One region of the Pseudoalteromonas sp. APAL1 genome, then DNA from elsewhere that is predicted to be linked to it. Evidence: predicted binding sites of a transcription regulator. Region 1 holds the regulator's gene; the other holds the start of a gene.
What was found. The regulator FliA, encoded in region 1, starts transcription of late flagellar genes. The targets are predictions, from matches to a motif close to CTAAAGNTNNNNNNNNNNNNGCCGATA.

Region 1 (3,417 bases):
ATAATAGGTCATCAACTTCATCTTGTCCTGAGACAACATCATCACGTGACTCTGCATCAATAATTGGCCCTTCAGGACCTGCTAGCGTATCGCTTGTTGCAGGTGCTTGTTCTGTGGCCTGTTTTTCTTGTTTTTGCTGACCATCTTCTTGACTGCCGAATACAGTTAAGAGATTAATTAAACTGTCTTCAACTTCTCGTACTAGTTCAATAACACGGCGAATTACCTGACCAGTTAAATCTTGGTAGTCTTGTGCCATAAGCACATTGGTCATCAAGCCTTGTAATTCATCAGTTTTAGTATGAGAGTTGTTCATGAACTTATCTAAGCTATGGCATAAGGTTTTAAACTCACCAAGCTCAATTTCTCGGTTCATCAATCGATCCCACGTGGGCTTGATTGTTGCAATTTCATCAGCAAGTTGTTGTGCAATAGGTAAACTTGCCTCAACAGCATCCATGGTTTTATTTGCTGCATTTTCTGTCATTTCCATGACATAGTTTAATCGCTGTTTAGCGTCGGGTATCGCATCGGTAGTTAAATCGGCGAGACGAGTATCAAGATCAAAGTTCTTTAACGCTTCATGCAGTTGACGCGTCAATTTACCGACTTCGGCAAACAACTCTGATTGTTCTTTTGATGCGGCTTCAAGAATTAGCTTATCTGCCTTCTCTTGTTCACCTTTTTCAAGATACTCAACAAGTTGACGAGCTTGCTCTAAACTTATATGAGGCGCAGCAGGTGCTGACATAAGCCTCTCCCCTTAGATTAACCTAAACGTTCAAACACTTTTTCCAATTTGGTTTTAAGTGTCGCAGCAGTAAATGGTTTAACAATGTAGCCATTAACACCTGCTTGAGCAGCAGCAACAATTTGTTCTTTTTTCGCTTCAGCTGTTACCATTAAAACAGGAATGTGTTTAAGGCTATCATCGGCACGTATAGCACGTAACAAATCAATACCTTGCATGCCAGGCATATTCCAATCTGTTACAACAAAATCAAATTCTTGATTTTGTAGCATTGGTAATGCTGTTGAACCATCATCAGCTTCCTGCACATTGGTAAAACCTAAATCCCTTAATAGATTTTTAATGATACGTCTCATTGTAGAAAAATCGTCAACAACAAGAATCTTCATGTTTTTATCCAAAACATCCTCCGGTGAGGTTTGAACCTATATTTACTTACTACTAATTAATCCAGTCATTGATTTTTGCTTTGAGCTTAATCATCGCCTGACCATGTATTTGACTCACACGCGACTCGCTAACATCGAGTATGTGTCCTATTTCTTTCAAGTTCATTTCATCGTTGTAATACAAAGACAAAACAAGGGCATCTCTTTCTGGTAACGATTGGATAGCCGTTAATAGAGACTGGTTAAACCGCTCATTTTTAACGTTATTAAACGGTTTGTCTAGTGCTAAATCATGACCCATTGGTGTTATTACGTCTTCATCTACACCTAAATCCTCGATACCTAATACTTTACTAGAATTAACGTCATGTAGAATATGATGGTACTCATCTAGTGTAATATCAAGTTTTTCAGCAACTTCTGTGTCTTTGGGCTCGCGGTTTAAGGTACTTTCTAATTCAGCAATTGTTTCTGCGACTAGACGTGCATTTCGATGCACAGAGCGTGGTGCCCAATCGCCTCGACGGATTTCATCAAGCATTGCACCGCGAATTCTGATACCTGCAAAGGTTTCAAAACTTGCACCTTTACTAGCGTCGAAGTTTTTTGACGCCTCAATAAGGCCGATCATGCCTGACTGAATTAAATCATCGAGCTGAACACTAGCAGGTAAACGAGCAATCAAATGACACGCCACTTTTTTGACTAAAGAGGCGTGCTTTTCAACAATCGCATTTAAATTCTGTGCTGATTGATATCCCATCGCTTTATTCACCGATGTTGTCATAGTTAGCCGTTTACTAGTTTCTCAATAAAAAATTCTAAGTGACCAGACGGTTGGTTAGGGATCGGCCACTTAACTGCTTTCGTTGCTAATGTTTTAAACGCCACCGCTGCTGGTGAGTTTGGAAATAACTCAACGATAACCTTTTGACGTCGCGTAGATTTACGCATATTTTCGTCATAGGGAATCGTTGCGACTAATTCCATAGAAACATCTAAAAAACGATCCGTTACTTTTGAAAGTTTAGCAAATAATTCTTGCCCTTCACGCATGCTACGCACCATGTTGGCAACAATTTTAAATTTATATACACCATGCTCTCGGCTTAACACTTTAATAAGCGCGTAGGCATCTGTAATTGAGGTAGGTTCATCACATACAACCACAACGACATCTTGTGCTGCACGTGAAAAGCTTAATACCATGTCCGAAATACCTGCGGCGGTATCGACAATTAAAATATCAAACTCGGTGTTTAATTCGCTAAAAGCGCGAATAAGGCCAGCATGCTCAGAAGGAGTTAACTCCACCATGCTTTGCGAGCCAGACGTTGCTGGCACAATTTTAATACCAGCAGGGCCTTCTACAAGAATTTCATCAAGCTCACATTCGCCAGATAAAACATGAGATAAATTACGTTCAACACGTAAACCAAGCATCACGTCGCAGTTTGCCAACCCTAAATCGGCATCCAATACTAATACGCGGTTTCCTTGCTGACCTAATGCAATTGCAGTGTTGAGTGATACATTCGTTTTTCCCACACCACCTTTGCCGCCAGTAACAGCGATAACTTTAACGCCACTATTATTATTTTGATTCATTTTGCGCAGGCCGCTTGCTTGATCTAATACTGTGTTAATCATACATCCCTACTGTGTTCGACGCTACTGCTTGACGTCGTGAATGTTGTGCTTTTGCTCGTTTTAAATACAATTGTTCAGCTTTTTTCACTAGTTTTTCAGCATTCGCTACGCGAATATCTTCTGGAACACGCTGACCATTAGTAAGATACCCTATTGGCAGGCGATTTTGAATCGCTATGCTAATAATCTCACCTAAACTCAACGATTCATCCAATTTAGTGAAGATACAGCCACTTAGCTGAACCTTTTTAAAGTGTCTTACGGTTTCTTGTAGCACATTAATTTGTGCTGTAGCACTCAACACTAAATAACTACGAATATCAACTCGCTGATTACGCATTAAGGTATTAAGTTGCTCAGTTAAGCGTAAATCACGTTGGCTCATACCTGCAGTGTCTATTAATACTAGACGCTTATTTCGTAAATGGTATAGCACTTCAGCCAATTCATTGGCATCTTTTACTTGCTTCACACCACAACCAATAATACGGCCATAAGTTGCAAGTTGCTCGTAGGCACCAATACGGTAAGTATCAGTCGTGATAAGCGCCACTTTATCGGCACCATATTTTTGTGCACCAAGTGCTGCGAGTTTTGCAACAGTGGTTGTTTTACCAACACCTGTAG
Region 2 (3,417 bases), on a different contig from region 1:
AATAAGATTAAGACCACTGAGGTTAGCGCGCTTTAGCTGTAACCCATGCAGTAAACCACCTTTTTTCGCATAACGCTCTAATTTCTGGGTTAGATCTAGTCCTGACTTATCAAACTTACTATCGTGCCAAAAACAGAATCCAGACCCCATATCGGTTTCCAAGCACTTTTTTCCTGAAGGCGAGGTATAACTACAACAAGGTTTATCAGACATAAACATGAAAATTATTTGTTGGTCATCTTTATAGATTAGCAGTTATTTTACAGGGTAAAATGGAATCCATACTTTTTATTAATTGAATTGGCTTATATTTGTTGAACTACACCCTAAAGCGCAGTAAACGCAGAACCACAGTGGCTATTAAAGTTGCCCAGCAGAAACTCACTGTTTATGCGCCTTTTTATGTTCCACAAACTGAGATTGATGCCTGGTTAAAGACCAAGCAAGATTGGGTCGATGAACAAATTGCCAAACAATCCATTCATGCTGAACGCCGCCAACTTCCTCTTGTAAACGCGGCGATTAAGTTATTTGGACAAAATGTGCCGATAGTATTTGCTAAAGGCACTAAAAGCACTTGGCAACAAGATGCACAGTGTCGGCTTATTTTATCTATTTCATCACGGGTCAAACATCAAGAAGCAAACTATTTAGCACTGCTCGAGCAGTTTTTACACGAAAAGCTAGAGAGTTATATCGAAATGCGTGTTCATGATTATTGTTTGCAGATGTCTGAAGCTCTGCCCACAAAACTTAAAATTCAACATTATAAACGTCGTTGGGGAAGTTGTAATAAGCGTCGAGAGCTGACCTTTAATTTACATTTAGCGAGTGCACCGACATGGGTGATTGATTATGTGGTTGTACACGAACTTGCTCATCTTAAACATATGAATCACAGTGCTAAGTTTTGGCAACGTGTTAGACAGTTTTATCCAGACTATAAAAACGCTGAGCAATGGTTGAAACAAAATGGCAGTAGTTTGAGTTGGTAGCGATAAGCTAGAAAGAGTAAAGCTAGAAAGAGTAAAGCTAGAAAGAGTAAAGAGTGGTGGAGGGAGCTGGATTCGAACCAGCGAAGGCTGAGCCGTCAGATTTACAGTCTGATCCCTTTGGCCGCTCGGGAACCCCTCCACACAGATTTTACTATTGCATTTGGCCCCACTACCAGAAGGAAGTGGTGGAGGGAGCTGGATTCGAACCAGCGAAGGCTGAGCCGTCAGATTTACAGTCTGATCCCTTTGGCCGCTCGGGAACCCCTCCAATGCAACGGCGCTGATAATAGCAAACTGGTTATTTAAGTAAAGAAAAAAACTAAAGAAAATTGGATTAATGCCGATAACTGATTAATCTGGAATCTATTTGGCTAAAGTCTATGCAAGTTGATGGTTTGTTGCTCAATGAGAGTCAACTCGATAATCGTCTTAATAAAAGTGTTCATGAACATCGCTCTGGTGAGTTTGCATTATTATTAGCAATGCTCTCACATGACGCACTTGATTTTAGTCAATTTCATCTACCTAAAACAGAAATAAGTAATCCTCACGTTTCAGAAGAGGTGCTTAGAGCCCAGTTAGGGGCAGGTCCTAAGCAATCATTAGCACCAGAGCAATTTGATATGTTGATTGGTCAAGATAATGCTCTTCGATTACTTCAAGGTGGTCTTTCAGACATTCGCTTACGTCATTGTTTAGCACCTGAGCCATTGCATGTTCGAGATGATAAAAATCACATTCCACTAGAAGTGATAGACAATTGTGAGCCCGCAGTAAGAAAACGCTACCTTGATAAAAATCAACCAACTGAGCGTGCCCAAATTGACGCTGCAGCTTTTTACGATAGTTTAACAGAAGATGCTATTCATCAACCTTTGCATTTAATTTCAGCCTAATTGATTAACTACATTGTCACATAAATAAATTAATCTACACTTTAATAAGTAAATTCAAGCAAGATAAGAAAAAATACAGCTAATTTTTTATGGCCTTGTTATACTGTGTGCCTATGGCTTAGCGCCATTGTCATTGAACCAAGCTATTAGGACTATAATGAAGAAGACATTCACGCTTAACCACGAGAAGATTAAGTACCCTCGCATGGTTGATGCAGCCAAACACGAAGTAAAAAAATATTTGAAACGTGAGCGTAATAAAACACTCCCAGCTGGTGCTGATTATTGGGCATTTGACTGCAAGTTTGGTGAATCAGCGGATGAAGCCGAAGTTGTTCACGTAGCAGAGATTAATAAATGTATTAGTGATATTGAAGCCAAAGGCTTAACATCGTTTTATGTTGAGATCTTAGCGCGCCCTGCACAGCGTCAACACCAAGAATTTGATGAAGAGTAATTTATACACGGAATCAAAAAATGGGCCTTTTTAGGCCCATTTTTACTTTAAGATAACCATCTATCGAGCAAATGGATCGGCGTTAATCTTTTCTATATACCAATTACCTTTTTTGCGGATCATTTTTACACTGCGCATATCATCCACTTTTTTACCGTTGAAGTAACCCGTAAAGATTAAATTAATATTAGCCTTATCACCGTACTGTTCACGTAAACTCATATTGGTCATATCAACTTCAATTACAACTTCGTCGTATTGCATGTTAATTAGGTTACGAGCGAATTGGTTTGCGGTGCCATAAGATTTCATAATGCGAGCCATTTTTGGAGTTGCGTATTCCATGGCTTGATTTAAATCGTTTTGGTTATACAGTGCATCAAAATAAAGCGTGGCTGTGTTGCCTGGGGTATTTTTTTCGCCCTGAGGTGACTCTTCAGAGCCACAACCCAACATTAAGCAACTACTCAATAGAGCAAAAATTAAGAGTACGTTTTTCATTATGCTTTGATTTGCTAGATTAAATAATTTTAAGTGTGTGACTAAATGACTGAGATGTAAAGTTAACTTAGTAAAATTGTGGGATTTATTTTTGCTTGGCAATAAAAAAGGATGCCTTGGCATCCTTTCTTAAATTAACTGCACTCGTTATTGAACTAACTCTTTTTCACTGAATTCTTCAGCAAATAATGGGCTAGATAAGTATCGCTCAGTAGCACTTGGTAAAATAACAACGATGTTTTTACCCGCATTTTCAGGTTTTTCAGCAAGGCGTTTTGCAGCAACCACTGCAGCACCAGACGAAATACCTACTAAAATACCTTCGTTTTTCATAAGCTCGTGAGCCATTGCAATTGCATCTTCATTTGATACTTGCTCAGCGGCATCAACAACTTCTAAATCAAGGTTGCCTGGGATGAAGCCAGCACCGATACCTTGGATTTTATGAGGACCCGGTTTAATTTCTTCACCAGCTAAGGTTTGGCTAATAACTGGAGAATTAGTTGGCTCAACAGCAACAGATTGCACGTTTAGGCCTTTCTCGAGTTTTAAATAACGGCTAACACCG

Region 2: the regulator FliA is predicted to act here: its motif matches at 1,315-1,341, upstream of L1264_RS15695 (VC2046/SO_2500 family protein).

The regions. Positions count from the first base shown of each region.
Region 1 is NZ_JAKGAW010000001.1:83,519-86,935, forward strand. It holds gene L1264_RS00390 (protein phosphatase CheZ) at 1-751, opposite strand, end outside; gene cheY (chemotaxis response regulator CheY) at 769-1,152, opposite strand; gene L1264_RS00400 (RNA polymerase sigma factor FliA) at 1,193-1,903, opposite strand; gene L1264_RS00405 (MinD/ParA family ATP-binding protein) at 1,930-2,790, opposite strand; gene flhF (flagellar biosynthesis protein FlhF) at 2,783-3,417, opposite strand, start outside.
Region 2 is NZ_JAKGAW010000035.1:11,463-14,879, reverse strand. It holds gene L1264_RS15715 (ion channel) at 1-213, opposite strand, end outside; gene L1264_RS15710 (M48 family metallopeptidase) at 315-995, shown strand; tRNA gene L1264_RS15705 (tRNA-Tyr) at 1,050-1,134, opposite strand; tRNA gene L1264_RS15700 (tRNA-Tyr) at 1,179-1,263, opposite strand; gene L1264_RS15695 (VC2046/SO_2500 family protein) at 1,376-1,891, shown strand; gene L1264_RS15690 (DUF6172 family protein) at 2,049-2,348, shown strand; gene L1264_RS15685 (hypothetical protein) at 2,409-2,804, opposite strand; gene cysK (cysteine synthase A) at 2,997-3,417, opposite strand, start outside.